2 regions of the Colwellia sp. BRX8-5 genome follow, and region 2 is predicted to be linked to the other one. Evidence: predicted binding sites of a transcription regulator. Region 2 holds the regulator's gene; the other holds the start of a gene.
The links. Region 2 encodes FliA, which starts transcription of late flagellar genes. Its sites were predicted from a motif close to CTAAAGNTNNNNNNNNNNNNGCCGATA; they were not measured.

Region 1 (16,690 bases), on a different contig from region 2:
AGTCATTAAAGTTAAGCTGTGGTTGTTGGGTCAGTGAGTGCATTAACCAGTGTATGATAATAAATATCAGTAAGTAAAATTAAATCATTACAGCTGACACTCTCGTTGACTTGATGAATAGTGGCATTGCACGGCCCAAGTTCAATCACTTGTGCACCCGTAGGGGCAATAAAACGGCCATCTGAAGTGCCACCAGATGTTGATAATTCAGCATCAATATTGGTGACTGTCTTTATAGCTTTTACCGCAGAGTCAAGCAAAGCGCCAGGTTCAGTAATAAACGGCTTACCATTAAATGTCCATTTAATTTCATAGGTTAATTGATGTTTAATAAGGACCGCATCAATTTTATCGATAATATTTTGAAAATTTAATTCGGTACTAAAACGTAAATTAAACCATGCGGTTAAATGACCAGGTACAACATTAGTTGCGCCAGTACCCGATTCGATGTTTGATAACTGAAAACTCGTTTTAGGAAAATAAGCATTACCGTTATCCCAGTGCATTTGACTAAGTTCGGCTAAAGCAGGCATAGCTAGATGGATAGGGTTTTTTACATGATCAGGGTAGGCAACATGGCCTTGTTTACCGTGAATGATTAGCTCACCAGAGATAGAACCCCGGCGACCATTTTTAACGATATCACCGACCCTATCTGAGCTGGTTGGCTCACCAACAATACAATAGTTGATTTTCTCATGACGAGCTTCAAGGGTATCGATAACACGGGTGGTGCCATTGATAAAAGGCCCTTCTTCATCACTGGTAATAAGGTAAGCTATTGAGCCCTTATGGTCGGGATGATCATTTACAAAGCGTGCTGTAGCAATGAGCATTGCGGCTAAACTGCCTTTCATATCTGCAGCACCGCGCCCGTACAACATGCCATCAATAATGGTTGGCTCAAAAGGGGGAGTATGCCAAAGCGCTAAGTTACCTGCGGGAACAACATCAGTGTGACCGGCAAAGCAAAATACTGGCTCAGTTGTGCCGCGTCTCGACCATAGATTGGTCGTATCTTCGAAAACCATAGTTTCATTGTTAAATCCCAAAACGCCTAGACGCTCTGACATCATTTTTTGACAACCAAAATCTTCAGGGGTTACTGACGGGCGGGCAATTAAATCTTTCGCTAACATGATAACGTCATGTTCTGCCTTTAATTTACTCATGATAAAAATAGTGCTTGATATACTGGCTCTTTAAAACCCACTTCAAAGGCGTTGTTGTGAGCGATTAAAGGTCTTTTGAGTAAGGTCGGTTGAGCCAAAACTGCTTGGAAAATAACATCATCAGTTAAATTGCTCTTAATCGCTTCGGGTAGGTTTCTAAAAGTGGTACTACGTTTATTGAGTAAAACTTCCCAAGAGCTGTTGCTGACAAATTCATTGAGTAACTCAGGCGTTAATGGTTGTTTCTTAAAATCAAAAAAAGTGTACTCAATATCTTGCTTATCAAGCCATTTCGTTGCTTTTTTAACCGTGTCGCAATTATTTATGCCGTAAATAGTGGTCATGAACATCCCTTAAACTAAATTATTTGGTAATCGTTAGATATCAATGCAGTGGTTGCAAGAGATACATTATTTGATTTTACTAAAATATAATCAGTATCAAAAGTAGATATAGCAAAAATACTGATTTTTTCTTTGGCTAAAATTGTTGATATTTTCGATAAAATACCCGTTAGCGTAAAATCCAATGGGCCGACAACTTCAAGTGCTTGCCAGTCTTTTTCAACCTCATCACTCACAATGTTGATACTTTGAGGTAATACAATGGATGTTTCTTCATAGGTTTTTGCAATAAAAAAAATTGGCGCATCAAACACAGCTTTTGGTATTTCGATATCGCTGGCTAAACTATGAATAGCAAACGTTTCTTCAAGTAATTTGAGGGTAAGAGTGCTCATTGAACGTGACCATTAGGAAAAAGGTCACTATAGCGTTTACTGGCTAATTGTTAAAGCAAGGATAGTTATCTTAAACAGATTAAGTATCGTCAATGCCTTGCTTTAGCAATGAACAGCAGATATTAATAAGATAAAGCAAGTTTACTTGATCTTGTCTCGCGACTCCCCATCGCTTGATAATAGATAAATAATATGATGTTTATTTAGATTTTATTGTATTTTATGGCAATAATAACTTGTTATTTATAAAAACAGCATCAAACGTGGAAAAGTTAATGTATTCTTGCTGGTTAACCTGTTAAATCCTCATCAATAGTTATTAATGATATCCACAAAAGCTGTGGGTATCATTGTGGGTAACTATTGCTTTAATGGTTATCTTTATGTTTTTAAAGGTTAATTTTAGCTGGTTGTTTTTTGTCTAGTGGCTAAAAATTGATTGAATTATAAATAGTTATTAAAATAGTCAACTGTATATAAAAGCAGTCTCAAGCCAATAAAAATATAAGCTAAAAGGTTAATAAACTAACCTTTTAGCTGAGTAAACTATACTTTTGCTTGAATGGCTGTTAAGGCAATTGTATAGACGATATCATCGACTAAAGCACCACGGGAAAGGTCGTTAACCGGTTTTCGCATGCCTTGTAACATTGGCCCAATACTGACTAAGTGTGCAGAACGTTGTACCGCTTTGTAGGTGGTATTACCGGTATTTAAATCAGGAAAAATGAAGACATTGGCTTTACCCGCAACAGGGCTGTTAGGCGCTTTTTTCTTGGCAACATTTTCCATAATGGCGGCATCATATTGCAGCGGTCCATCGATGATCAAATCAGGTCGTTTTGCTTGCGCGAGTTTGGTTGCTTTTGCTACTTTTTCTACATCGGCACCAACCCCCGAACTGCCAGTGCTGTAACTTATCATGGCTACCTTAGGGTCAATGCCAAACTTTATTGCTGAGTCGGCAGATTGTATCGCTATCTCAGAGAGTTGTTCCGCAGTTGGCTCAGGGTTTATTGCACAATCACCATATACTAGAACTTGCTCAGGTAATAACATAAAGAAAACAGATGAAACTAATGAACTTCCTTCAGCCGTTTTAATTAATTGCAGGGCAGGGCGAATCGTATTTGCAGTGGTATTAATAGCTCCAGAGACTAAACCGTCCACTTCACCGAGTTGCAACATCATTGTTGCTAAGACCACGTTGTCTTGTAGTTCTTGTTTTGCGACCACTTCGGTTAATCCTTTATGTTTTCTCAACTCAACTAAAGGAGCAATGTAGTGGTCTCGAATTAAGTTGGGGTCGGTAATTAATAGTCCTTCTGGTAATTGAATACCTTGTTGCTCTGCAATCAATAAAATACTTTCTTTATCGCCCAGTAACTGACAACGAGCAATGCCACGTTCAACACATATTGCAGCAGCCTTAATGGTTCTGATATCTGTGCCTTCTGGCAAAACAATGAGTTTATTTGCACTACGAGCAAGTTCTGTGAGCTTATGCCTAAATGCTGGTGGAGACATTTGGCTACTTTGTGCTACATTTTCAGACAGTTGCTGTAACCAATTCGCAGACAAGTTATCAGCGATATATTCTCTTACTTTTTCATGACGTTGAATATCATCTGCAGGGGTTTCTGGGTTGTAGTTCATTAAATGACGAGACGTTTGCCAAGTATCCCAAGGCACAGAAAGCACCGGTAGGCCAGCGTCTAAAGCTTGTTGACAAAGTGTCATCACTTGTTCGTTGGGTTTATAGCCGTTAGTCAATAATAATGCGCCCACTTTTGTACCATTTAAAGCCGATAAACAGGTGGCGATAATAATGTCGGTTCTGTCTCCAGGAGTAACAATTAATCGACTTGGTTGTAAATGGCTCATTAAATTGCCAACGCTGCGTGCACAAAAACTAATACTGCGGATACGGCGATGCGACATATCACCTGCATTTAATACTTCAGCATTGAGATAATTGCAAATATCCATGACCCGTGGCGCGATTAAGTCCATTTCCCATAAGACAGTACCTAACAAGTCAAAATGACGATTTTTAAATATCGATAAATTAATTAGCGTAGCAAGATCGAACTCACTATTAAAATCACTTTCACGAGGCAGTAATCCATACTCATCTTTGTCGGGACTATTAATCTTATTAATAATACAACCAATAAGGCGTTTGTTTTTTATTCCGCCAAAAGTTTCCGCACTAACTTCTAAACGGTCCTCAAACTCTTCAGCGCTATCGTTATCGGGCGCTGCCACCAAGACAATATCTGCTGACAGGGCTTGAGCAACATCTCGGTTGATTCTGCCCGCGTAAGGTTGGCGTGTCGTTGGTATCAGTCCTTCAATAATCACCACATCATGTTGTTTTTCAAATTGATTAAAATCTCCAACAATCTGTTCTAAAACAATATCATGCTTGCCATCGCCCATTTGTTGTTCAACATAAGCTAATGATACCGAAGTCCCTAAATTTGGAGTATTGAGCTTACTTTGAACCGTATTATTTTTGTGAGCTAATAAACGACGAGCGGGTTGACTTATTGGTTTAAAATGGCCGACATTTATACCTTTTTGCTGACACGCATGAAGTAAGCCTTGCACAACACTGCTAAGTCCAACGCCAAAACCTACTGGGATCAACATGATTCTATGTGACATGACTTTATTCCTTAGTTGAGCTGTTATTAAATAAAAGTTGTGAGGTTTGCTCTGCAATAACCCACTCTTCATTTGTTGGAATGACTAAAATAGGACGAGAGTTTTCTGTACCGATATTACCTGCCTTGCCAAAGCAGCAGGCATTATTCTTATCAGTAGCAACAAAGAAATTAAGTAGGCTCAATTGATCAATAATATTGGCTCTAATTAGCGTCGAATTTTCGCCAATACCGCCGGTAAATATTAAGGCATCGATTGATGTTAAGCTGGCAGTAAAAGAAGCAACGGACTTTGCAACACGGTAGCAAAATATATCTAATGCTAACTTTGCTCGTGGATTTTTATCCTTTAACCAAGCTTCTTCTATTTCACGACAATCGTTGCTTAACCCCGAAACCCCTAATAGGCCGCTTTCTTTATGTAACAAATGGCTCACTTGCGCTGTGGTATAGCCGAGTTGATTGATTAGGTGAAAAATAATACCCGCATCAACATCGCCGCTGCGTGTGCCCATCATCACTCCTTCGAGCGGTGTTAAACCTAAGCTAGTATCGACACTCTTACCATTTTTAATCGCAGTAACACTGCAACCATTGCCTAAGTGAGCACTGATAAAATTACCTTCATTAATGGATTTATCGAGTGTTTTAGCCGCTTGTTGTGCAACAAAATAATGGCTTGTACCATGAAAACCATAGCGTCGAATACCATGCTCTTGATAGAGAGCGTAGGGGATACCATAAATGTAAGCTTTTTCTGGCATCGTTTGGTGAAAAGCTGTGTCAAAAACGGCAACTTGCGGCACATCAGTAAAAACCGTTTCCGCGGCGTTAATACCCATCAAATTTGCTGGGTTGTGTAATGGGGCAAGCTGAGACAAGTTACTGATGGTGTTTTTTACTTCATCAGTAATTAACGTTGGCATACAATAGTGTTCACCACCATGGACAACGCGGTGGCCTATGGCACATATTTGTAAATTTAATTGTTGTGAAACTAAGCTGTCAACTAAAGCCATTATCGCTGTTCGATGATCAAATGGATGAGGTATAGCCGTGTGCTTTTTTTGTCCCTTAACGTTAATCTTGATGCTTGCTTGTTCGGACAATAAGCGCTCAGCGAGCCCTGATAGTAATGTTTCGCCGTTTTCTGGTTTAATTAAAGAAAATTTTAAGGATGAACTACCGCAATTTAACACTAAAATTAGATTTTTTTTCATGGTTTTATTTAATGCTCATTTATTAGGTGGTTAATTGTTTTATTACAATACGTTAATTGGAATGATTATAGACCAAATATAGTGTTAAAATATTGATATGAACTAAGGAAGTTAACTTTAGGGAGACTTGATTAAAACTAGTTACAACTTTGTGCTATCTTTTAAATAACCGTTGTTATAGTGTGTCGTTTATGAATATGAGTTTAGTAGAACTAATTAAGCTAGGTCGAGAGTATATGCGACTTTGGCCGCAGCGAGCAGAGTTAGGTAATTATTTTGCCGAGTACCAAGCTGTTCAAATTTGCCGTTTGGCTTTTCGCTATTTACCGGGTATTGCGTTGTTTTCTTTTATTATGCAACTTTACCTAGGATCGATGACGTTATTACCACAAGCGTTAGTTTATAGCTTATTTATTTTAAGTATTCCGCTACAGGCATTGTTAATGCTTGGCGTTAAAGCCGATAAATTTTTGCCGCTGGCACTCGCCTCTTGGTACAAAGAAAGTGTTGCTAGAGTCAACGAAGCGGGTGGTTCGATAAAATTATCACTGCACAAGCCACGTTTTATTGATTTAGCAAAACTACTTAACATCAGTCATCAGTCACAAAATTCTAAATTCTAACCGCTTAACAATTGAGTTAAACGTTAATTGACCGTGTTTTTATAAAGACGTATCAAAAAATCAGCTTGGCAAGTGAAATTATTTCTTGTTTTTAAATCGTTAAGTAAGGTTTCAGTCGTTTTAAAAGCAAAAGGGGTCATTGCTAATAAGTTAATAATATCTTCACCTTCAGTAAATTTCATCTCATAGTTCACTTCTTTTTGTGCAATCAATGTTAAATTTTCAATAGGACTTTTAGTCATATCATGTTGTTGCGCTGTTCGGTATATTAATGCTTTTAGTTCAATTAAATGATTTTTTGCCGGCGTTACTGTGACTAAATAGCCATTATTAGCTAGTACCCGAGTGAATTCTTCTTCAAGAATTGGTGCGTAAATAGAGTTGATCCAAGAAAAGTAGTTTTCACTAAAAGGTAACTGCGACAAGGTGGCAACACTAAATTGACAATCTTTATATTTTTTAGCGGCATTTTTAACCGCATTTTTTGCAATGTCAATACCATAAACACGGTTGGTAGGCCTTACATACTGTTGAGTATAAAAACCTTCACCACAGCCAGCATCAAATACCGGCTTTGTTAAATCACCGTATTGTTGATATAGAGATTGTAATTCATCAGCGAGCGGTTGATAAAAGCCTTTATCTAGAAACTGACGACGTGCGTTAACCATGGCTTTGTTATCACCAGGGTCTTTTGAATGTTTATGTTGAACGGGCAATAAGTTTACATAACCTTCTTTTGCTTCATCAAAGCTATGGTTGTTCTGACAACGATAGCTTTGGTTAGCTAACACTAATGATTTTTTACAAATGGGGCAAACGTATTGAGCAAGGAACATAGTATTTACTCAACAGCTACTTAAAAGTAGACCAAATCGGCGCGTGATCTGAAGGTTTTTCAATAGCACGTAGTTCGTAATCAATATCGGCTTCGATACACGTTGCCGCCATCTTGTGCGTTGCCAAAACCACATCGATGCGTAAACCACGATTATCAACAAAACCTTTAGAACGATAGTCAAACCAAGAATAACGTTCCGCTTTTGTTGGATGCAATTCTCTAAACGTATCTTTAAATCCCCAAGCCATTAAAGTTGCAAGCCATTCTCTTTCTTCTGGTTGAAAACTACACTTGCCAGTCTTTAACCAACGCTTTTGGTTAGGCTCACCAATACCAATATCTAAATCAGCAGGTGAAATATTAATATCGCCGATAATGACTACGTGCTCATCTGGGGTATGGTTATCATTTAAATAGGTCATCAAGTCTTTATAAAATTGACGCTTATAGGGATATTTTGTTTCATGAGCGATGTTATCGCCTTGCGGGAAATAACCGTTTAATACCGTTACTTTTTCACCTTGTTCATTGGTGGTCTCAATCATCACCATACGTTTTTGAGACTCTTCAGTATCGCTAGCAAAGCCCATTTTAACAATATTGGCTGCTTTTTTACATAACATAGCCACACCATAATGTGCTTTTTGACCATGAAAATAAACGTGATAACCCATAGCTTCAACAGCTTCAACGGGAAAAGCATCATTATGAACTTTGATTTCTTGTAAGCCAATAATATCAGGCTGGTGCTTATCAATGATGGCTTGAAGTTGGTGTAAACGCGCACGAAGGCCGTTAATGTTAAAGCTAATGATTTTCATAAAAGACTCGATATTGATTTTTTCCACATGCTACCAGAAGTTATCAGAGAAGGTTATTATTAATTGCTAGTGAAGTGAATTAGGTACTTATTAACATCAACTTTTTAATAGACAGGTAAATGTGTAAATAAATAGAAATTAAACTCAACTAAATTAAAGGATTGCCGATATAAGCTTTAGATAAAATAATAAAGTTGAAGTACATTGCTTACAGAGTCAGTTGACAGTCAAATTCTGGTACACGAATTACAATTAGGTGAACAACTTAATGTAAGTGTGCACAGCGCTCGACGAGCTGACTTTTCACTATTATTGGCAATGTTAAGTGATGACGTACCTAGCCATAGTCAATTTTCTTTGCCAAAAACTGTCGTTGGCACTAAAACGATTAATGATGCAAGCTTACGTAAAGAGTTTGACCTTCCTGATAAAGCACCTTTATCTCTGAATGAAAATCACAACACAGCAATATTTGATCAAGCAGAACTTATTCAGCAGAATAACTTAGCAGAATTACGTTTATCAAATGCTTTGTTGCCTAAACCGCTTGCTTTTCGAGATGATAAAAAGCATATCAGACAAGAAGTATTAAATAATACCTCGCTGTACTGCCAGAAAAAATTTAATCATACAAAGAATAATACGCCGCAAGACACCGACAGTTCAAGATTATCATTCGATACTAAAGGTTGGCTTAACGCCGTGCATAACACTATCGTTAAAGCGCCGTTACTTGATGCTATAGCATAAGGTTATTGCATTAGCATAGTAATAAAATCGTGCGTTTGTGTTGACGTTATTTGTGATTAACTTTTTCAGTTTACTGGCCTGAGCAATGTTTAAACTTGATTGTTAATTGTTGAGTTTACTTGCTACAGCATTGTCTAAATTTTTATTGCTATGACAAAAGCATCGCTGGTTTCTTTTGCAGGAGACTTGATTGTTGATTGTTGAGTTTACCAAACACAGCATGGCCTAAATTTTTTATTACTATGACAAAAGCATCGCTGGTTTCTTTTGGGAAGAACTTGATTGTTAATTGTCGAATTTACCGGCCACAGCATTGTTTAAATTTTTTATTACTATCGCAAAAGCAAGCTTGGTTTCTTTTTGGTGCTATCAGCGCTTCATTGTTACTGACTTCACCATCTAAATATCTCCATTGCCCCTTTTCAACAACAAAGCGTGATGTTTCCTTCATCAGAAAATACTCACCTTGATGTTGGTAATAAGCCGAAAAGCAAACCGTCGGTAAGCGTTGCTCTTTATTGTCAGCGTTTACAGCATTTTGATCATTAAGCTCGGTATAATCACTGGCAGCATTAATGGTTAGTTTTAACCATTTGGTTTCTTTGGCCCATGCTGATATATCAGCGATTGATTGTAAAGCTCTGCTAGCTTGAGCATAAGTCTGATAAATATAATCAGCAGCCTCTGTTGCATAGGCGCTATAGCGAGAACGCATCAATTGCTCTGGTGATTGTGCACAGGTCTCTTGATTTATTAATAAGCAGCAGCATTGCTGAAAACTAATATTTGAACCACATGGACATTGCATAAAGTCGACATTATTTTAGAAAAGTAGTTGATCTATTTTAGCAGAGCAAAATTTTATTTTCTGTTTTAATAACGGCAAAATCGCTTCAAACTCAATTAATGTAACAATAAAGAAGAATCCGAAAGAGTGACGTAATTTTTTAGTCGTTGCTTGTTTAAACGTTTTTGAGTTTGCTTGGTTAAAATAATGCATTGAGTTTGTCCTTTTTCTGCGAATTGAGTGAGTTGGCTTAATTGTGATTTATCTAAGGTGGCATTACACAAAATAACAGCCGAACAGTGACCTTTTTCTAAAGCATCTTTAATGGTATTTAGTGAGATATTACGTTGATGAAGATTAACTTTTAAGATTCTTTTAGGGTCTATTTTTCCTTGATCAGACAATTGCTGAAGCGGCTTCTCTTCAGGGTTTATCATCAGGATCCATTTGTTATCTAAATCATGATTTTTGAAGATTTCAGTATACTGCTGAGATAGTTCTATGGCATTAGCAATACTTCTAACATCACACCACTTGTTTTTTTTGATAGCCATATTTGTAGTTTTTAATGCTAAGTTGTTGGTATTAATGTGATTTATTGAATTCATTTTTAAAACCTCGATATACTGTATGTATGTACAGTATATCGTTTTTGGTGTTTATTCAAGCACTTTTTATGATTAATATTAATTGATCCTACTGAAGGATCTAATGTAATGAACGCCAGTAAATGAGGGAAATAGCACCAACAGTATTGAAGATACCGCTAGTATTTGTTGGCCCAATGCTATGCTAGGGGATCTTAGCGACAAACAATTGTTAGCTCTTAAGCTTTCCTTAATAAAAGTTTGTTATTTTCATTCACTGAATATTTAAGGTAAATATCCCCCTATGAATAAACAGGTCATTTGATGAATAACCGCTATTAACGTTCATTTTTTTATGGCGAATATTTCTGTAATAACCGACAATAACTTTGAGATAAAACACCTTGAGTCGTTCATACCTATGGCATTGTTAAGTCTTATCTTCACTGTTGATGGTTTTCGACCGTCAAGTATTAATAACCGGCCTTGGAAAAGGCTAGATAATATAAAAACCGTTAATAGTCATTTTAAATTGTTATAGGAAAAATATGCGCATATTGTTAGTTGAAGACGATATCCCCCTGGCTTTGGGATTGCAGCAGTCACTTCGTCATGAAGGCTTTGTTGTTAACCATGTTGATAATGGTAAAACGGCAATTTCAGCATTGTCTGTGTCAGATCAAGACTTAGTTATTCTTGATCTGGGTTTACCTGATATTGACGGATTGGAAGTGCTAAAGCGTACTCGTGATCGTAAGCTAGGTATTCCTGTTATTATTTTAACCGCAAGAGACGCGCTTGAAGATAAAGTTAAAGGCTTAGATTTTGGTGCAGATGATTACCTGGTAAAGCCTTTTGAAATTAGCGAATTGTTAGCACGCCTTCGCGTGATTGAACGGCGTTTAGGCACGGCAAAGTCGGCATTGATTATTTGCTCAGACGTGGCAATTGATACCGCAGCACATAAAATCCTTATTAAAGATGAAGAATTAAAAACGTCAAAAAAAGAGTACATGGTATTAAAAGCATTGATGGAAAATGCCGGTCGAATCCAATCTCGGGAACAAATTGAATCGCGTTTATATGAATGGGGAGAAGAAGTGGCCAGTAATGCTGTTGAGGTACATATACACAACTTAAGAAAAAAATTGCCAGAACAATTTATAAAAACAGTCAGAGGCGTTGGTTATACGGTTAATAAAACCTAATGTCGATTCGTCGCTACTTAGTCCTTATTTTACTATCCATCATCACTTTGATGACATTTTTTGCTGCCATACAGGGCTATAAAGCCAGTATGGAACAAGCAACTAGCTTATTTGATGAGCAATTAGTTATCGTCGGTAAAACCTTGTTAGCGACCTCTGCGACTCTTTCTGACAAGGGTGCCGAAAATCGATTAAGTGCAGCAACAGTGGTCCCTTCTAACCATATTGCTTATCAAGTCTTTAGCAATAATACTTTATTACTACGCACAGATAATGCTCCTGAACAGTCAATTACTGAGTTACCTGCAGGGTTTACGGACCTTAATTTTATTGGACAGCGTTGGCGAGTATATATAGAAACATCAACAAACGAACAGGCGCAAAGAAGTCAATTAAGAGTGCTGGTTGCCCAACCGCTTGAACAAAGATTTTCACTGGCTGAACAAGTTATATTATCTGCTGTGACTCCTATTATTTTAGTTATCCCTTTGATTGCCTTGTTTATTTTTATGGCGATTCGTCAAGGCTTAAAACCGTTAACTGTTTTGCGCCGAGAATTGTCAGAAAAGAAAATTAATGACTTATCAAAGCTTTCTAGTGAGACATCAACAAAAGAACTACAACCGGTTATTCAGACACTAAATCTGTTATTTGAACGCTTGTCGGCAGCTTTTTCAAGGGAACGTTATTTTGCTTCTGACGCCGCTCATGAATTAAGAACGCCGTTAAGTGTGCTCAAAATTAATGTTCACAATTTACAAATAACCCAAAGTGAAAACCTTGACAGCACCGGGCAGGCTTCGTTAATGCAATTAGGTCAAAGTGTTGACCGAATGGCTCATGTTGTCGATCAAATATTAACGTTAAATCGTACTAATCCTGATCAACTCACCATGGCAGTCACTAAGCTTGAATTACAAGGATTGTTGCAACAAGTGATCAGCGACTTATACCCTGAAATATTGCAGCATCAGCATGATATTTCGTTAGAAAGTGAAGCCACAATTATTTATGCTAATGAATTTGCTTTATTGACCTTAGTGAAAAATTTAATTGGTAATGCCTGTAAATATACTCCTAAAGGCGGGCATATTTTGGTAAAAACGTTGATTGATGAAGACAGTTTCACCCTGATTGTTGAAGATTCTGGCCCCGGTATTGACTCCAGCGAATACCAGCGAGTTTTCGATCGTTTTTATCGTGTGGGTGGAGATAGCCATCACTCTACTGTGGTAGGATGTGGCTTAGGTTTAGCGATTGTTCAGCATATTGTTAAATTACATCATGCGAGTATTATTTTAGCAAAATCGACGAAATTAGGTGGCCTTAGCGTGTCAGTAAGGTTTCCACAAAAGACTCAAGCGATTGACTTACATTTACATCAGTTTGAACAAGAATGGGAGGACAATAAGTGAAAGCACCTGCTATTTTTATAAAAAAAACCAGCATTATTAGCCTCTTTATCTCTTTAATCTTTAGCCCAAGTGTCTGGGCTGAACGAGCTGAGTATGTCGTAGAATTGAAAGATCATTTGTTTTTTCCTGCGGTTATAAAAATTCCACCAAACAAAAAAGTTAAACTTGTTATTTATAATCGAGATACAACCCCTGAAGAGTTTGACAGTTTTGACTTAAATCGAGAAAAGGTTATTTTCCCCCATAAAAGAGCGGTGATTTTTATTGGTCCATTACCCGAAGGAAAATATAACTTTTTTGGTGAGTTTAATCCTAATAGTGCCAAAGGGACCATTATCGTTACCCCGTTGCCTGAGCGTAAAAAAGCAAGTAAAGCTACTGTTCAAAACATAACAGGAGGTGCTTAATGTTAATTAATACCGTGCTTTTGTTTTTGAGTAACAGTTTAGTTATTTTTATGGTGTTAGCCTTGTTGTTATCGATTAAAAATAAGTTTCAACTCTGTGGTCTTACCCTTATAAGTGGTGCGCTATTGGGTATTTTGTTTATGTTACTACTTTGGATTTATATCGATGTGATCAGCCAAATGTTTGATGATACCGGGCTTGAATGGTTCTATGCGAGTATACATGTTCTTGTATATATTCTAATTTTACATTTTATTCATCGCTCCCATATCAGCGTTAGTACCGCCAATAACAGTCAGCTATCTTGGTATGCTGGCGCAATACTCGCGTTAGTTATTATGCTACAGGGTACTAACTTCCTCATTTACTTTATTGGATATTGGTCGCAAACCGATATGGTTAATTCACTTTTTATTGGCGTTGTTTTAGGAACAGGAATTTGTATTAGTATCAGTATACTATTGTACTTTTTTTGCTTGTTTCTCAATGAGCGTTTGTATGGTCGAAGCACCGAAATTATTTTTGTTTTCTTTGCTTGTGGTTTATTTAATAAAACCAGCGATTTATTACTACAAATTGATTTTTTACCCAGTAGTCGTATGATTTTTGATGTTAATTTTATTGTTAGAGAAAAGTCTGAATTAGGACATTTTTTGAAAGCTTTATTTGGTTACGATGCAAGCCCAACCCTATTACAAATTGGACTTTATCTTTGCGCTTTATTTATCGCACTTTATTGGTGTCAGTTTCCCCAAAAACTTTGGCGGATCCCTCGCTTTAAGCAGGTTGTATCATGAAAAAAATATTTTATGTTTTAACGTTACTCTTGTACAACCTTTACAGCGTTATTGCTTTTGCTGATGGGGTAGTGGTGGATAAAGTGTATCATCCGTACGTGTTACCCAATGAAAAAGAAGTTGAATGGCGGTTACTGTCTCACCAAACGGAAAAGACCAATGACTTAGCGCAGCGCTTTGCCTACGGGCAGTCTGTACTTGACAACCTGATGGTAGAGTTTTATATCGTTGGCGAACGCGATATTGATGGAAATTTTGGTTTATCTGCTTACGAAATAGAAACCCGTTGGATGCTAACGGAGCAAGGTCAGTATTGGGCGGATTGGGGCATGCTTTTTGAATTTGAAAAAGAACATAATAAAGACAGTTGGGAAGTGACTTCAGGCTTGCTGTTTGAGAAAGAAATAGGGCGGACCAGTTTAAGTATTAATGCATTTTTGATTTACGAGTGGGGAAATGACATTAAAAATGAAATAGAAATGGAGTTTCGCGCTCAGTATCGTTATCGCTGGCTACCGCAATTTCAACCCGCAATTGAGTTATATTCAGGTGAAGATTATGTCGGTATTGGTCCAGCTTTCATGGGAATTCAACGCTTTGACCGACAAAAGCAGTTGAAATGGGAACTCGCCTTTATCACTGGACTGAATGGCGAAAGCAAAGATCATATTTTGCGCGCGGCTATTGAGTTTGAATTTTAATGAACCGCATTTTACCACTAAATAGACGCCACTCAGCGACCTTCTTATGGCTATGTTGTTGTTGTTTCTTATTGCTTTTTTCGCTGGGGCTAAGTTGGCAAGTCAATAAAAGTGTTAATTTTTTTTATAAGTTTTGGTACTCACCATTAAATATTGAACAAACGATAAAAACTTATGCACCACAGAATACACAAGGTAAACAGGACTTTGCCCAGACAAGTCGTGAGCAACATTTACAAAGCTTTAACGAAATAGTTGATGAAATTCATAATAACGGCGAGGGTCTGGCAAGGTTAAGTTATCTCAATAACGATAACCAGCGTCGCGCTTTACTGACCAAACCTGAGGTCGTACATTTACAAGATGTCAGTGTTTTAATTAACCAATTACGTACAATATCAGTGATTAATGTCTTATTACTACTGATTACGATTGCTGGTGTATCTCGTTTCAAACAGCCAAAGCCAGCTAAAAAAGAGCGCTATATGGCGGTAATTATTCCCACTTTTTTATTTATAGCTGTGTTTTCACTGTTTGGTTTTACCGATGTCTTTTACTATCTGCATACGGTGGTCTTTCCTGATAATCATCAATGGTTTTTTTATTATCAAGAGTCATTAATGAGTAGCCTAATGAAAGCACCCGACTTATTTGCTGCAATAGCATTGTCGCTCAGTGTTATCGCAGCGGGGATTTATATGTTAATTTATCGATTATTAATGACAAAAATCTTTAGCAGCTAATCGTGTTCGTCGGTGCGTTGACAGGTTATATATGGAATAAATGATGATGAGCATTGAAGTGAATTGTTTGAAAGTCAGTAACTAAAAGCAAGTTTTGGCGAGCATAAAATCATCAATGTTCAGACGATTACCGCTGGTGGTAAGGCGGGTTATATTTCAGCCAAGCAACTGTTTATATAACAGTGTACTGGGCTGAAATAGTAGTACTAGGGGTTAATTGATTCTAATTCTTTAATACGGCTTTGACTCACTAAAATATAACACTTCTTGTAGGCAGAAGCCGCACCCGTTCCCGGTGAAATAGCAAGGTACTGCCATCGACAGTCATTTTCTCTAAAGGTAATAAAATTACGTTGTGAGCGTTTAAACATGTTTAATGCCGCTTTTCTTCCGGTTACAGAGGCAAACTCTTCAAGGATGAACACTTGATTGTTTATCCATGTTTGTAACTCTCTATCTACCGCTTGTTTAACTATGTCTAGACAGCCTGATAAGCCTGAGGTTGTTTTTTGGGTCAGCTCACATTCATCAATAGACTTTTTTGCGTAGCTAACATTGGATAAAAAACAAAGGGCTAAGGTTAAACAATAGAAAGAAGTTTTGCTCATGATACTTTTCATTATATTTATAAGTTTATAGTTAATCATCGGATCATAGGTAAAGTAATAATAGCTCAACTTTATGCGGGTAGTACTTTTTTATAAGGTTTTACGGTCACTTTTTTATAAACACCCGCGCCAATATAAGGGTCTTTATCTGCCCATACTTGGGCTTGCGTTAAACTATCAAATTCAGCAACGATAAGCGAACCTGTAAAGCCTGCATCACCAGGGTTTTCATTATCGATTGCGGGACAAGGGCCTGCCATTAATAATCGCCCTTGGTCTTGTAATTCTCGTAAACGTGCTAAATGTTGCTCACGTACTGACATTCTTAAAGCTAAACTATTTTCTACGTCTTCTGAATAAATAAGATAAAACATGTCGTTTCCATAAAGTTTGAGGATTATATATAGATTAAGTGATTACTTTTTTTCTTCAATTGGTCTGTCACTTTCTTCATCATCATCGGGTAAATGTTTTGATAATAATAAAATTGAGGCGATTGAAAAAACAAACATTAAGCCGGTTAAACCGAATACTTTAAAGTTGACCCAAGTGTCTTGGTCAAAATTAAAAGCGACGTATAAATTTAATATCGCGCAAAA
Region 2 (16,690 bases):
CTTTGCTTTGAGAAAATGAACGCAAATTATTCTTCTGGACGAATCAGTTTAACGGCTTTATCAAGAACACCATTAACAAATTTATGACTATCGTCAGCAGCAAAAGATTTTGCTAATTCGATAGCTTCATTAATAACAACTCGGTATGGCACATCTTTACAATCTTTCAATTCATAAATGGCGACACGTAAAATAGCTTTTTCTACTGGGTCAACGTCGTTTAAAGGACGGTCAACATGTGGAGAAATAGCTTCATCGATAGAACCAACTGATTTGGTTACACCGTGGAGTAATTGTTGAAAATATGGAATATCAAAACGGCGCGCACTGTTATCAGTTAAAAAGTTAACTTCGATATCAGTTACTGAGTTTTGGCTAAGCTGCCATGAGTAAATAGCTTGAACAGCTAACTCACGAGCTTTCCTTCTAGGAGTTGGTTTCACAAAAATTCCCGCTTATATTTTATCTAAAACATTAACCATTTCTAAAGCACTTAAAGCCGCTTCTGCGCCTTTATTACCTGCTTTAAGTCCGGCACGATCTATTGCTTGCTCAACGGTATCGGTTGTAATAACACCAAAAGCAACAGGAATAGTGTATTCCATTGAAACTTGCGCTAAGCCTTTATTACATTCGCCCGCAACAAAATCAAAATGTGGAGTTCCGCCACGAATAACGGCGCCAATAGCTATAATGCCATCGAACTCGCCTTTACTTGCAATACGCTTAGCAGCAAGGGGTAATTCATATGCGCCAGGAACACGAACAATAGTAATGTCGTTATCTGCAACATTGCCATGGCGTTTAAGTGCATCAACTGCACCTTCTAATAAATTTTCAACTACAAAACTGTTAAAACGTGAAACAACGATGGCAAACTTTTTACCTGCTGCGTCAAAATTAGCTTCAATGATATTCATTTATATTTCACTCACAAAAAATTTGCCGCAATTCTACCAAACCCAGAGACAATTCGGTACTTGTTTGCTTAATTAAGTGTAAAAATACTGTAGAATACTGCTATTACTCACTAAAAATACGATACCTATGGCTTTTATATTTTCAACAAATAAACTTCCCGAACTCGAAAGCTATACGCTTGGGCAAAGACAGCAGATTTTAACACTCGCTGCCGCTAAATTGACCGCACCAGAGAAGTTCGTATTAAATATTTTGAAGTTAATCATGTTGGTGCCACCTTTTATATTTATGGCACAATTAGATGGGCTGCTCTTTGTGGTATCTTTGTTTAGTTTTCTAGCCGTGTATTTTATTTTACTTCGGCCAGTATCGTTAATTTTTACCCGTAAATATCTCAGTGTTGCGATCAAGCAGTATAATAAATTAGCTTAATCTTTAATTATCACATCAAAAAAACCGCGATTTACATTAACACCACAGCCTTTTTTTTAATTAATAGTTTTGTAAAAATGAGTGAAGCTTGAAGTATTTTAAGCTTCACTCTGCAAAGCAAGTTTATTGATCAACGTCTGCCATGTTATCGAGTTCTTCTAAAAAGGCATTAATTTCGTCTTCACTGTCTTCATCAATCACGATGGGCGGGTTACCATCATAAACTTTAAATTCCATATTTTGAAAGTAAGCATTTTTTACAAATTCGTATGAATCAATAGATTCATTAATAATTTGCTCTTGATCAACAAGCGCAGCTCGTTGTTCAAGCCCGAGTACGGCTTGGCGAAGTAAGTTAGGCCAAAAATCAATAATCGCTAATGGCCAGTAGTATTTATCAACATAGTCACCCACTTCTTCACGAACTGAGCTTGGCCCAAGAGCCGGTATAACTAGATAAGGTCCATCTCCAACACCATATGAGCCTAAGACTTCACCAAACTCTTCTTGTGCTCTGATCCACTCGAAGTCACTTGCTGGGTCAAAAAATCCAAATATGCCAATAGTAGAGTTAAGGATAAAACGCCCCGTACTTTTACCCGCTTCACTAAACTTTCCTTGCAGCAGGTTATTTATAACCGTTGATGGTTCGTTTAGGTTTAAGGCAACATTATGTATCCCGGACCTAAAGTCTGTTGGCATATATTCAACATACGCTTGGGCTGTCGGTTTAAGCACATATTTGTCTGCATAATCCCAGGTAAAAGTCCAAAACGGTCGGTTAATTGATTCTAATGGATCTTTAGGATCTGAAACACTAGCACTATTTTCAGCAGGTGTTGATGAACAGGCAGAAATAACTAATGCCAGTAGAATGACAACAATTTTTTTTGTTGGATTATTGAACAAATAAGAAAATATAGCGGCTACTTTCACTTAGCGTCCTTGATATTGAGTAAAAAAATAATGACGCAGTTTACCACGCAAAAATGCAATGCAACATAAAAGCTTTAACTATTTATCTGCGGAAAAACCATAAAATGATTGGTTTTAAGAAGGCGATGTTTTATTTCTGTGGACAGATATTAACATCTCAGCTTCAGCAAGTGGGATGTCACATTCTCGAACGACCTCATCGATCTCTGCGCCTAACTCAACGAGTTTAAAAGCACGTGAATAGAGTTTATCTTGCGGTTGCTGATTTTGAAATTGATCTATTAATTGCTTTTGAAGCCCACTCTCTTGTTGCAGTATTTTAATACGATGTTCAAGTTGTTTACTGACTTGCTCGTTTTCTAACTGCAGACTTTCAAGCTTATTATTAAACTCAAGCAATTGTTTATTTACGCTATTTTGCGACGATTGTAGCTCATTTATAAACAACTCTTGCGTTTCAAGTTGTGTTTTCAGCACTTTATGAGTTCGATAAAAATAAGTTTTTTGGCGATAAATATAACCCATTAGCACTATAAAAAGCACAAAACTGCTAACTAAAATCAAAAGTGGCGAGATAATAAACATAAACGCTTCTTAAACCATTACAACTAGATAAAGCCTGATAAGCCAGGCTTTATTTAAAGAGACTCAGTAAACAGCCTAGAACTGTTTAAGTTCATCCCATTCGTCGTCAGAAAGTAACTGATTTAGGTCGACTAAAATCAATAACTCACCTTCTCTGTTTGAAACACCTTGAATGAATCGTGCACTATCGTCATTACCAACATTCGGAGCATCATCTATCTCAGAATTTTTTAAGTAAACAACTTCAGCGACACTATCTACCAAGATACCAATAACTTGTTTTTCGGCTTCAATGATAACAATACGAGTATTATCAGAAATATCCGCAGGTTTAAGCCCAAAGCGTTGTCTGGTATCAATGACAGTAACAACGTTCCCTCGCAGATTAATGATACCTAATACATATGTAGGTGCTCCTGGCACCGGTGCAATTTCACTATAGCGCAAGACTTCTTGCACTTGCATTACATTAATACCGTAGGTTTCACTATCAAGCTTAAAGGTTACCCATTGCAACACTTCATCGTTGTCTACGTTTTCATTTGCATTACGTCTATCATCAGCCATACAGCCTGCCTCTTAAATATCTTATTGAAAATCAATCTGTTTGATTATTCGTCTAGTGTACATAGTATAATACTATCTGGAGATCTAGCCATTAATCTTGGTTAATATTTGCGCCTGCGTCAAGTAACTTAATCAAAGACTCGACATCAAGCAGTGCACACATACGTTCTTTGACTAAACCGGCTAACCAAGGTCGTTTGTTCGGTAGGTCTAACCATTTTACATCTTCTTGCTCTAACGTCACTGTATCGACTAATGTTTCAGCCGATAATCCCCAATGACTATTACCTAGCATGACAATGTATTGATAGTTTAGCGAATTTATTAACGCTTCGTCACATTTTTCTGGCATTACCCATAAAGCGGTATTCACTACATTAATTTTTTCATCTCGATGTAACATAACACCAGTAAACCATTTAGGCTTACCCATTAGACTCGTTGTCTTGTCTTCGTTATGTATGCCACCCAATTCAATCAACGGCACTGCAATCGTTAAACCCGCAACATTAAAGAACATCGCTTGAAAACTACCCTTTCGATAATTTTTACTCTGATGAACAATTAATGGCTGATCACTTTTTCTTGTCTTAAGCGGTTCATCAAGAGTCAATTGCGTTTTTTCTTCGACTTTGTCCTGAATTTTTTCTTCAACTATTTTAGGTCGTTCATTTTTTACTGAGCTTTTTACAGTATAAACAGGTTCATCTATTGGGTCGGCAATACGTTCAGTAATATCAACTTTTTGTAAAAGTTTTTCTAACGGTTGCTGATATTTTGCTTTTACAGAAATAATTGGCAGGTCCGATTCTTGCTGATCTTCAGTCAACAATTCTGATAAATAATTCTGCATTAATTTCTTACTTGCAGCGAGTGACTTTGCCATTGGACAATTAACCTAATTTTTGCAGTTCTAATAAACTGCTTAGTAGTTTTTTATATGCACTAACACCACGTGTTAACGGTGCGTAATCTGAAGGTACCTGCATTGCATAACTGGCATTTCTAAAATTAGTATCTACCGGTATAACACCGGCCCAAACACTATCATCGTATAGCTCTTGTAACTTTCTATAGGTCAGTAATGATGCTTTAGTACGTTTATCAAACATAGTCGGCACTATGGTATATTTAAACGGCTTATCTTGCTCAACTTGCATAATATCCATTGTTTTCATCATGCGGTCTAAGCCTTTCAAGGCTAAGAACTCAGTCTGCACTGGCACAATAATACGTTGCGATGCCGCCAAAGCATTCACCATCAGCACACCTAAAATCGGTGGGCAATCAATTAAGACATAATCATATTCATCGGCTATTTTTATCATCGCTTTTTTCAACACTAAGCCCATACCACCTTTATTACCGAGTGAACGGTCTAAAGTAGCTAAGCCCATAGTTGCCGGGAGTATATCTATATTGTCGTATTTCGTTGGACATAAACTTTGCATTATTTGTTCTTTCGTTGAAACTTGAACAAATAAATCGTAAACACTTAACTCAAGATCTTCAGATTCGATACCAAAATAATAACTCAAAGAAGCATGGGGATCAGTATCTACCAACAACACTTTATAGCCCTGCTCAGCTAATAAGCCACCTAAGGAGATTGTTGTTGTGGTTTTACCAACGCCACCTTTTTGATTTGCTACGGTCCATACTACCAAGTTGCTAACCTACTTATTTCGTTGTACTAATTATTGTTCTGCTCAGAAGAGGGGTTATCATCTTCTCGTGTTGTAATTCTAATGCCACCATTATCAAGTCTTATGATACGTATTTCATTATCCTCATCATCACCATTATCTATCTGCTTTATGGCTTCGACGTCTTTAATGCTGATGGTAGGGGTCGCAAGTAAATTTGACTTTTCTAAACCATATTTTGATATAGCGATAACAACACGACGGTTTTGCGCGCGGCCTTGTGCTGTTTTATTGTCTTCTCGTGGATAATATTGCCCATACCCCTCAATAGCCATACGAGCAGGATCAAGGGATAAGTCTTCAAGCACTCGTAAAATAGCCGTTGCTCTAAAAACTGATAATTCCCAATTTGAAGAAAATATCTCAGTATTAATCGGTTGGTTATCAGTATAGCCTCTTATGCGAATAAAATTGCTGGATGAACCAATTACATCATAAATAACCGCAAGTATTGTTGTTGCATTGTTGGTTGCTGATGATGAGCCGCTGGGGAAAAGCATACCACTGTTTAATTCTATTTCTAACCAATCACCATCAATCTGCAGTTGCGCATAACCTGATTCGATTAATTCATACAAGGCGGTATGTAATTCTTTTTCTAGTGACGTTAGATTAGTGCCTACCTGACTGTCAGAAACATTAGAAAGTGTTTTCTCACCGTCAAAAAGTTCAGGGCCAGCGACATCTAAAATGCCATTACCATACAAGCGCTTATTAGTTTTTGAGCTGTTAACATCGAGGATATCGTCACCATGCCCCCGATTTTTAGGTAGTTTATTATTGGCTTGAAAAACTTTACCTATTGATTCTGTCGCGGTTTCATAGGGCTCTTCATCAACCATTGCCATTGCATATAAAACAACAAATAACGCAAAGAGCAAGGTCATATAATCGGCGTATGAAACTAACCATCTGTCGACATTATCATTTTCGACTGAATGTCGACGTTTCCTTAAGTGGTTCATTGCTCTAACCGAAAGGCCGACAACTTATTTTCAATGGCATGTGGATTTTCTGCTAATGCAATAGAAATAAGGCCTTCAGCAATCATTTCTCGGTACATGGTTTGCTGGTGAATAATAGCCTTTATTTTATTAGCAACGGGTAGGTATATTAAATTGGCAAAACCAACGCCGTAAATAGTCGCAATAAAAGCCGTTGCAATGCCTTGTCCAAGTAAAGTGGGATCGGTAAGGTTACTCATCGCATGAATGAGGCCAAGTACCGCTCCTAAAATACCTATGGTAGGACTGTAACCGCCCATAGACTCAAAAACATGAGCAGAGCGCAAATTATGCTCGCGATAAAGATCTAAATCTAATTCTAATGAGATACGCAAGTTGTCTACTTCTATACCATCAACTAATAAGTTAAGCGCTTTATTGGTATAAAAATCTTGTTCTTCTTCGGCAATATTTTCCAGTGATAAATATCCAGATTCTCGTGCTTTTTCAGACCAAGAAACTATCGAATCAATGCCTTGGTCAATATCATACTTGGGTGGATAAAATATCCACTTTAATAAAGACAACGCATGAAAAAATTGCGCTGAAGATGACTGTAACATTACAGCCCCTAAAGTACCGCCAAAGACAATGATAAAGGCAGGTAACTCAAATAACGCAGCGAGGGAGCCTCCATCGAGAATAAAACCTAAATATATGGCCGTAATTGCGACAAAAAGCCCGGCAATGGTTAACTTATCCATGGTCCACTTCCTTGATAATACTTTGGCTGATATCTTCTAATGCTAAAGATAAAACAGAAATACCTGCAACGGTAACGGCTTGCGGCATACCATAAACCACACAAGAAGCTTCGTCTTGTGCCCATATTGTCGCCCCTTTACCTTTTAACATGCGAGCACCTTCTCGGCCATCAGAGCCCATACCGGTCAATACAACACCCAATACTGAGCCACCAAATACCTTAGCTGCTGAGCCAAAACTCACATCAACACTTGGTTTAAAAGCAATTTTTTCAGACTTATCTTCTATAATTTTTAACTTGGCTAATTTTGGCGTACCGTCAATAATCATTTGCCTGCCACCAGGCGCTAGGTAAGCACAACCAGGTTTTAAAATATCCCCATCTGCTGCTTCCTTAACATTAATATTGCACAAGGTATTTAAACGATTGGCAAAAGCAAAAGTAAAAGCAGCGGGCATATGCTGTATTAGAATAATGGGTAGCGGAAAGTTTTGCGGCAATTGCGTTAATATTTTTTGTAAGGCAATTGGTCCCCCCGTTGATGTACCTATAGCGAGTAGTTGGTAACTTTTACCTGAGCTTCTTTTAACAACCTGACTGCGAATACTTTCGCTTTGACTCGGTTCAGTTTTAGTTGTTCGCAGCGGAGTTCTCGATTGAATGTCGAATTTATTTACGGGTTTACTCACCGGATTAGTGGCCGTTGAAGATAGGCTAATTCGTGACGCGTGAGCTTTTACTGCCAATTTTCTTTTCAATAAACCGTTAGTCTTCGCTAATTGAACCACTCGTTGACGCAGCAAACTACCTGCATCATCAGTTGTTTTGGCTATTTCACTGAATTTTTTCGGGAGAAAATCAAGTGCTCCGGCTTCTAAGGCCTCGAGGGTAGCATTAGCACCTTGATGAGTGAGCGATGAAAACATTAAGATTGATGTTGGCGCTTTCGCCATTATTTGTTTCACAGCTTCAATACCATTAAGCAATGGCATTTCTATATCCATGGTGATCACATCAGGCTTTAATGATACAGCCTTTTCAACAGCATCTTTACCATTTACAGCAACATCAATAACAGTAAGGTTCGGATCTTTATTTAAAATATCGGTAACTCGACGTCTAAAGAAACTCGAGTCATCAACAACCAACACCTTATAGGGCATTTATTATCTCATTTGTTATTATGAATGAAAAAGCCCTAATAAAATTTAATAGGGCTTTATTATACGTTAAGAGCGTAATTTTTTATTAACAACAGATTTTTTTGCGTAAAACTTCAGCATATTAGGCACATCGATAATTAACGCTATACCACCATCGCTGGTAATTGTTGCGCCGGCCATACCTGGTGTGCCGTGTAATAGACGGTCGAGTGGCTTTATCACCACCTCTTCTTGACCAATTAGACTGTCGACCACAAAGCCAATTTGCTGATTGCCCAATTGAACAATAACCACATGACCTTTTTCTCTTGGCTTCTCAACAAAATCACGTACTAACCACTTATCTAAGTAGAAGAGTGGAATCGCCTTTTTACGAACAATAATGGTTAATTGTCCATCAACAACGTTGGTGGTGGTTAAATCAAGATGAAATATTTCATTCACGCCAGCAAGTGGTAAAGCAAATGTTTGCTTACCAACAATAACCATTAATGTCGGTAAAATAGCTAACGTTAACGGTACTTTAATCTCTAAGATTGTACCTACGCCCATTTCAGAATCTATACTTACCGTACCGTTTAACTGGGTGATCTTAGTCTTGACTACATCCATGCCAACACCACGGCCTGAAACTTCTGAAATTTCAGTCTTGGTAGAGAACCCTGGAGCAAAAATTAAACTAAAGGCTTCTTTATCTGTCATTCTAGCCGCAGAGTCAGCGTCAAGAACACCACGAGTAATCGCGATTTCTTTGAGCTTTTCTGCATTCATGCCTGCACCATCATCTTTGATGGTTAATAATATATGGTCACCCTCTTGAGAAGCAGAAAGCACCACGACACCTTCTCTTGGTTTCCCCAATGCTTCGCGCTTATCAGGCATTTCTATACCGTGATCTACAGAGTTTCTCACTAAATGCACTAATGGATCAGCGAGTGCCTCAACAAGGTTTTTATCTAGATCGGTTTCTTCACCTTTGAGCACTAATTTAATTTCTTTGTCTAAACTGCGCGCTAAATCTCGAACAACTCGAGGAAATCGTCCAAAGACTTTCTTGATTGGCTGCATACGGGTTTTCATTACCGCACCTTGCAAATCAGTCGTTACCGCATCAAGGTTAGAAACAGCTTTCGTTAAATCTTCATCCTCTTTGGTTAAGCCCAAACTTGTTAAGCGATTTCTCACTAAAACAAGCTCACCAACCATATTCATAATTTGATCAAGACGTTTAGTGTCAACCCTAACAGTCGTTTCACCCTGCATTGCTTTAGCGGGCGCTTTTTCTGGCACTGGCGCTTTAGCGACAGGTTTAGCTGCAGGAGCTACCGGTGCTGGCTTCGCGGCTGGTGTTTGAGCAACAGGTGTTGGTGCTGGTGTTGGTGCTGGTGTTGGTGCACTAGGTGCTGGAGTAACAGATAATTTCGGCGCTTGACCTTGACCATGTAATTCGTCTAATAAAGCTTCAAAGTCATCGTCACTTATTTCATCTGATGAACTGCTATTCGATGAAGATGGTTTACTTGAATTATTAGCAGCGACTTCAGGCGAAAAAGCACCTTGACCGTGAAGTTCATCGAGTAAGGATTCAAATTCGTCATCTGAAATATCATTGCTGTCTGAAGACGTTGCTGTTTCTACAGGTGCTGGGGCTGGCGTAGAAGCTGAGCCACCACCATGGAGTTCGTCGAGAAGTCGTTCAAATTCATCTTCTGACATTTCATCGCTAGAAGAACTTTCGCTTTCATGAGTAGCTACTGCTTCAACAACGACTGGCGCAGGCGCTTGCTCTTTGCCTTCTGGTTGGCTTAAACGATGCAATTCTGCAAGTAGTTGAGCATCAGCTTTATCAAGTTTCTCGCCGTTTTGAACTTGTACAAACATTTCATTTACAACATCAAGCGCTTGTAAAATAACATCCATTAAGCTTGCACTAACACTACGTTGGTTGGTACGTAACAGATCGAAAATATTTTCCGCGCCATGACATACGTCAACTAAATTATGTAATGCTAAAAATCCGGCTCCACCTTTAACGGTGTGAAAACCTCTAAAAATAGCATTTAATAATTCGGCATTATCGGGGTCGTTTTCAAGTTCTACGAGTTGTTCCGAAAGCGTTTCAAGTATTTCTCCAGCTTCTATTAAAAAATCCTGAAGAATCTCTTCATCTTGCTCAAATGACATCCAGCAACTCCTATTAAAATCCTAAACTTGATAAAAGGTCATCAACATCATCTTGGTCAGCGACAACATCATCACGTTGTGCTGCATTAACGATCGGGCCTTCAACTAAGTTATCACCTACTTTAGGTTTACTTCGCTCTGCATTACTATCTGTCGTAATACCAAAAGCGGTTAGCATACCAATCAAGCTATCCTCTACTTCACGAACTAGATCAATAACTTTACGAATAACTTGTCCGGTTAAATCTTGAAAATCTTGCGCCATCAAAACATCAGTCATTAAATCATGCATACGCACTGATTCTCTATCTGTCGTTTTTAATAATAAATCTATATCAACACATAAACTTTTAAATTCGGTTAATTCCAATTTGTTATGCATTAATTTTTGCCATAACGGATTAACAGCCTTTATTTGCTTTTGTATCGTATCCACAACGGGAAAAATAGATTCAACAGCATCCATGGTTTTATTAGCGGCTTCTTCCGTTCGCGTTATAACGTAGTTTAGACGTTCTTGAGCATCGGGGATATCTGCTGTCGCTAAATCATTTAACCTGGAATCTAATTGAAAATTATTTAATGAGTCATGTAGTTGGCGAGTCAGCTTGCCTATTTCAGCAAACAATTCAGAATTAATTGGATTTTGAATTTCAGCAATTAATTCATCTGCCTTGTCTTGTTGACCACTTTCTAAATATTCGACCAGTAGCTTTGCTTCTTCCAAAGAAACATGCACATTTGTATTCGCACTCATGCAAAAACCTCACGTTTAGATTAATTAATTATCTATCTAATTAAGGAATTAACCTAAGCGTTGAAATATTTTATCTAACTTGGCGTTTAACGTCGCTGCGGTAAATGGTTTTACAATATAGCCATTAACACCCGCTTGAGCCGCCATCACAATTTGTTCTTTCTTTGCTTCAGCAGTAATCAGCAATACTGGGATATGTGATAACTTCGCATCGGCACGGATGGCTTTGAGCAAATCAATACCTTGCATACCTGGCATATTCCAATCAGTTACAACAAAGTCAAAAGAGCCTTCTTTTAACATCGGTAAAGCAGTGCTACCGTCATCTGCTTCTGAAATGTTAGTGAAACCTAAATCTCGTAACAAGTTTTTGACGATACGTCTCATCGTTGAAAAATCATCAACAACAAGAACTTTCATATTTTTATCCAAGGCACCCTCCGGTGAGAACATTTTAAAATTGTGATTATATGTATATTCTACTCAACTTTGCCAAGATTGCATACGTCCTTTTAACCTATGCATCGCTTGACTGTGAATTTGGCTAACACGCGACTCACTTACATCAAGCACTTGACCAATCTCTCGAAGATTTAATTCTTCGTCGTAATATAGTGACAGTACTAGAGCTTCGCGTTCGGGTAAAGTGGAAATGCATGCTGTTAACGATTTTTTAAAAACTATTTTTTCAAAATTATCATAGGGATCGTTATTATTCACATCTTCCATATTCGATATAGCATCTGCCCCCGTACTTAAGTCTTCAATACCAATTATTTTACCGGTACTTACCTCACTTAGAATATGATGGTAGTCATTTAACGAAATATCAAGTTTTTCAGCAACTTCAATATCAGTTACATCACGACCTAAACTTGCTTCAAGCAATTTTATCGCTTCACTGACCATGCGGCTATTTTTATGAACAGAGCGGGGAGTCCAGTCACCACGGCGTATTTCATCAAGCATAGCACCACGGATACGAATACCAGCAAAGGTTTCAAAACTTGCACCTTTGCCGTGATCAAAATTATTAGACGCTTCAAGCAGGCCTATCATGCCTGACTGAATAAGGTCATCAACCTGCACGCTCGCAGGCAACCTTGCTAATAGGTGATAAGCGATTCTTTTCACTAAAACTGTATGCTGCGAAATTATAGCAGATTTATCAGTTTGAATACTGTAAGCATTTGGTTTTACCACTATCGCTCACTCGCTAAATTATAGGAAAGATATAGAACTTTCAACAAAGTACTCATATCTGATTACTCTTGTTATTAATGTTCTAACAATTGTTCAATAAAAAACTCTAAATGACCTGACGCTTGTTTAGGCACCGGCCATTTAATTAAATTACCTGCTAAAGATTTAAAAGCAACCGCTGCAGGCGATTGTGGATAAGCTTCAACAATTGCTTTTTGTTTTCTAACGGAATTTCTTATATTTTCGTCAAATGGAATGACAGCAACGAGTTCAAGTGCAACATCTAAAAATCGATCGGTAACTTTAGAAAGCTTACCAAAGAGTTGCTGTCCTTCTCTTGGCGTTCTCACCATGTTGGCAACAACTTTAAATTTAAATACACCATGATCTCGACTTAATAATTTCATTAAGGCGTAGCAATCAGTAATAGATGTAGGTTCATCACAGACCACTAACATCACATCTTGTGAGGCACGGCAAAAGCTTAGTACCATGTCGGAAATACCGGCGGCAGTGTCAACAATAAGTACATCAAATTTTGTGTTCATATCACTAAAAGCGCGAATTAAACCCGCATGTTCAGCAGGCGTTAAATCGACCATAGATTGTGAACCTGACGTAGCAGGAATGATATTAATACCAGCGGGACCTTCAATAATTATATCGTCTAATTCACACTCGCCAGAAAGCACATGTGATAAGTTACGTTTTACCCGCAAACCTAGCATAACATCGACATTAGCCAAGCCTAAATCGGCATCTAAAACTAAAACTCGTTGTCCTAATTGTCCAAGTGCAATAGCGGTATTAAGCGAAACGTTAGTTTTACCTACTCCGCCTTTACCGCCAGAGACAGCAATGACTTTTACCGGAGCTGAATTTTGCATTTTTCTTAAGCCACTTGCTTGATCATTCATTTATCGTATTTCTCTACTTTCTTACGAATAGCTATCAATTTAATTTAGTATAACCCTATAATCATTTAATCTGCATATTTTTATAGCTTCAAAATTCACATATTTAGAACAAGTTATGGAAATACAGCTGTATTAGCACTCATCGGTGCTGTTCGCCAATTTATTGGATTATTAATTTGATTTTTCGCGCTCATTTTATCTGCTAGCGTAACGAGTTTTTCAGCATTTGCAACTTTAATATCTTCAGGAACTCTTTGTCCATCCGTTAAGTAGCCTATCGCTAAACCGTTTTGAATCGAAGTAGAAATTATTTCTCCTATGCTAAGGCTTTCATCAAGTTTAGTATAAATACAGCCAGCTAAAGGTACTTTTTTAAAGCGATCAACATTTTCTTGCATAACTCGTTGTTGAGTATTAGCAGCTAACACTAAATAGTTGCGAATTCTGACCCTTGCATTAGAAACTAAAGTAGTTAGGTGTTTAGCTAAACGCATATCACGTTGCCCCATACCTGCAGTATCAATAAGTATCAGTTTCTTTTTGGAGAACTGTTGCAACAATGTATCTAAGGTTTTTGCATCACCAGCAAGCTTTACATCACAACCAATAATTCGGCCGTAAGTGGCTAATTGTTCAAATCCAGCAATACGGTAGTTATCTGTTGAGATCATCACCACTTGGTCTGCGCCATGAATCTGAGCAAACCGCGCCGCGAGTTTAGCTACGGTAGTTGTTTTACCTACGCCGGTAGGTCCCACTAATGAAACCACGCCACCACGATGAATAATGTCATTATTAGTGGTATTAATTTGTTGGCTGATAAATTTCTTCGCTAATAACCAAGTATCTTGGTCATTTTTTTGTGCTGGAATATAACCTGCAATTTGATCTGAAACTTGTTCGCTCATACCCAAAGACATTAGTCGATTAACCAACATCGCACGAGCGGGATCTTTTTGCGCCATATCCTGCCACATTAACCCCGAAATTTGATGTTCTAGTAATTCACGAATAGAAGACATTTCGTGTTTCATTTTCTCTAAGTCGGCGTTATTTACATTTTGTGGCGGTAAGCCATCGCTTACTAAAGACTGTGCTTGGTTCATCACCGGCTGTTGATATGAGTCGCTTGATTGTTCATCACCTTGTTCTTGGCTATTTTGCTCTAAACGGTCGGTGAAGCTTTTAAATTGCTGCTCAATATTGCTTGACGGTGTTGGCGTTGAAACTTGCGCTGAGTTATTTGGATTATTTAGCTTAGCGGCTGCCTGGACGATTTTATCATGCTGAGCTTGATTAATACCTTGACCAATATTTGCAGGTGCTTGCTGAACTTGACGACTTAATAAAGCCGCTAAACTGTCTGAGGGTAAGCGGGTATCTTCTGCTGCCGAGTTGTGCGAAACACTAGGACTGGTCAAAGGATTATTTTGTCTAATATTGACCACATCATTGTCAATCGAACGGTCAAAACTGTTTGTTGCTTGCGCTGTTGAGTTGTTTTCAGGAGAATTTTGCATTACGGGTTGTGCTGCCTTAATTTCTACGTTGTTGTCAACCGCAGCCATTAGTTCAACGCCTTCAGGTACGCGTTTATTTGACATAATCACAGCGTCAGCACCTAGCTCGTCTTTGATTTGTGTCAGCGCACTTCTCATATCTTTTGCTACAAAACGTTTAATTTTCAAAACTAACCCCTTATCAACTGCAATCGCTGTTAATGACTTATTCATTTAACCGCAAATATTTTCTGCTGCTCATTACTGATATCGTAATTATTGACCTATGGCGCTTACTATTTTTATCTGCTTATCATCAGGAATTTCTTGGTATGAAATCACCCGCAAGCCTGGAATAGTATATTTAACAAATTTAGCCAGTACCGCTCTTAAAATCCCTGAGGTTAACAATATTGGCGTATCACCCGCCATTTCTTGTTGTTGAGCACCATCAGCTAATGATTTCTGTAACCGTTCTGCTAAACCTGGTTCAATGCCAGCACCATCGTCGCCAGCCATTTGCATAGACTGGTGCAACATCTGTTCCAACTCTGGCGCCAAAGTTATGACAGGTACCTCAGTCACGGGTCCCACTAACTCTTGAACAATGAATTTACGCAAGGTAATACGAACAGCGGCGGTTAAAATTTCAGGGTCTTGGGACTTAGGACCATATTCAACTAACGTTTGAATAATACTGCGCATATCACGAACAGCAACACCTTCATTCATTAGGTTTTGTAGTACTTTAACCAAAGTACCCAGTGATAAAACATCAGGGATGAACCCTTCAATTAATTTAGGATAATTTTTGCCTAGCATATCAAGAAGGTTTTGTACTTCTTCATGACCAAGTAACTGTGCCGCGTTATTTGTTAGTATTTGACTTAAATGAGTGGCAAGGACAGTTGATGCGTCAACCACGGTATAGCCTAAAGACTGAGCATGTTCGCGTTGTGCTGGTTTTATCCATACTGCTTCTAGTCCAAAAGCAGGATCGATTGTTGCCACGCCGTCAAGTTTGCCAAACACTTGCCCTGGATTTATCGCTAATTCATGATCGTGTCTAATTTCAGCTTCACCGATAGTCACGCCCATTAATGATATTTGATAAACATTAGGGTCTAAATCAAGATTATCGCGAATATGTACCGCTGGCACTAGAAAGCCAAATTCTTGGGAAAGTTTTTTACGAACACCTTTAATACGGTTAAGGAGTTCCCCACCTTGAGATTTATCTACTAGAGGTATTAGGCGATAACCAATTTCTAAGCCGATAATGTCAACATGGTTAACATCGTCCCAACCTAAGTCTTTTACTTCTGCTTCTTGTTGCTGGGTTTCAACCTGTTCAGCATCTGATTTATCCGCTAATTGTTTTTCTTTGGCAATTTTGTACTTTCCACTTAAAAAGGCGGTTCCAGCGATCATAAAAGCAAAGAATAAAAATGCAAAGTGTGGCATGCCCGGAATAACACCCATGACAAACATAACGGCGGCAGCAATATACAAAGAACGTTCTTGACCTAATTGACTGCTGACTTGCTCGCCCATGTCCTGAGAGGTATTTTGTCGCGTAACAACAATCGCCGTACCTACCGATAAAAGTAGACCTGGAATTTGCGCTACTAGGCCGTCTCCAATCGTTAATAAGGTGTATATTTCAACCGCTCTGTCAAAGCTTAAATCGTGTTGTACCATACCGATAACGAGTCCACCGATAATATTAATCAATAAAATTAATATGCCGGCAACCGCATCACCTTTAACAAACTTACTGGCACCATCCATTGAGCCATAGAAATCAGCTTCACTGGTGACTTCGATACGTCTTTCTCTTGCTTGGTCAGCGGTAATAAAGCCAGCATTCAAATCAGCATCGATTGCCATTTGCTTACCGGGCATAGCATCGAGGGTAAAACGCGCGGTTACTTCAGCAATACGCCCAGCACCTTTAGTAACAACCACAAAGTTAATAATGATTAATATAACAAAAACCACTAAACCAACCGCATAGTTACCTCCAATAACCACAGAGCCAAAGGCTTCAATAACTTTACCCGCAGCATCAGGCCCTTCATGACCTTCAAGTAGCACCACTCGTGTACTC

Region 1: the regulator FliA is predicted to act here: its motif matches at 8,232-8,258, upstream of H4J62_RS11580 (VC2046/SO_2500 family protein).

What each region holds. Positions count from the first base shown of each region.
Region 1 covers NZ_JACGVR010000015.1:35,021-51,710, forward strand. Annotated here, with positions in the region: gene H4J62_RS11535 (M15 family metallopeptidase) at 1-6, opposite strand, end outside; gene dapE (succinyl-diaminopimelate desuccinylase) at 12-1,175, opposite strand; gene H4J62_RS11545 (arsenate reductase) at 1,172-1,519, opposite strand; gene H4J62_RS11550 (ACT domain-containing protein) at 1,534-1,914, opposite strand; gene pta (phosphate acetyltransferase) at 2,461-4,584, opposite strand; gene H4J62_RS11560 (acetate kinase) at 4,589-5,803, opposite strand; gene yfbV (terminus macrodomain insulation protein YfbV) at 5,995-6,426, shown strand; gene rlmA (23S rRNA (guanine(745)-N(1))-methyltransferase) at 6,450-7,265, opposite strand; gene xthA (exodeoxyribonuclease III) at 7,282-8,088, opposite strand; gene H4J62_RS11580 (VC2046/SO_2500 family protein) at 8,293-8,838, shown strand; gene H4J62_RS11585 (YchJ family protein) at 9,137-9,646, opposite strand; gene H4J62_RS11590 (hypothetical protein) at 9,742-10,233, opposite strand; gene H4J62_RS11595 (response regulator) at 10,761-11,420, shown strand; gene H4J62_RS11600 (ATP-binding protein) at 11,420-12,835, shown strand; gene H4J62_RS11605 (cupredoxin domain-containing protein) at 12,868-13,242, shown strand; gene H4J62_RS11610 (hypothetical protein) at 13,242-14,039, shown strand; gene H4J62_RS11615 (hypothetical protein) at 14,036-14,740, shown strand; gene H4J62_RS11620 (DUF1461 domain-containing protein) at 14,740-15,483, shown strand; gene H4J62_RS11625 (lysozyme inhibitor LprI family protein) at 15,690-16,091, opposite strand; gene H4J62_RS11630 (YciI family protein) at 16,163-16,465, opposite strand; gene H4J62_RS11635 (septation protein A) at 16,508-16,690, opposite strand, start outside.
Region 2 covers NZ_JACGVR010000001.1:187,321-204,010, reverse strand. Annotated here, with positions in the region: gene nusB (transcription antitermination factor NusB) at 27-443, opposite strand; gene ribE (6,7-dimethyl-8-ribityllumazine synthase) at 456-920, opposite strand; gene H4J62_RS00875 (DUF6170 family protein) at 1,048-1,353, shown strand; gene H4J62_RS00870 (VacJ family lipoprotein) at 1,477-2,289, opposite strand; gene H4J62_RS00865 (DUF2802 domain-containing protein) at 2,404-2,874, opposite strand; gene H4J62_RS00860 (chemotaxis protein CheW) at 2,950-3,441, opposite strand; gene H4J62_RS00855 (chemotaxis protein CheW) at 3,533-4,327, opposite strand; gene H4J62_RS00850 (ParA family protein) at 4,335-5,108, opposite strand; gene H4J62_RS00845 (flagellar motor protein MotB) at 5,135-6,112, opposite strand; gene H4J62_RS00840 (flagellar motor protein) at 6,109-6,855, opposite strand; gene H4J62_RS00835 (chemotaxis response regulator protein-glutamate methylesterase) at 6,848-8,020, opposite strand; gene H4J62_RS00830 (chemotaxis protein CheA) at 8,087-10,204, opposite strand; gene H4J62_RS00825 (protein phosphatase CheZ) at 10,218-10,961, opposite strand; gene cheY (chemotaxis response regulator CheY) at 11,010-11,393, opposite strand; gene H4J62_RS00815 (RNA polymerase sigma factor FliA) at 11,445-12,164, opposite strand; gene H4J62_RS00810 (MinD/ParA family protein) at 12,239-13,081, opposite strand; gene flhF (flagellar biosynthesis protein FlhF) at 13,195-14,814, opposite strand; gene flhA (flagellar biosynthesis protein FlhA) at 14,857-16,690, opposite strand, start outside.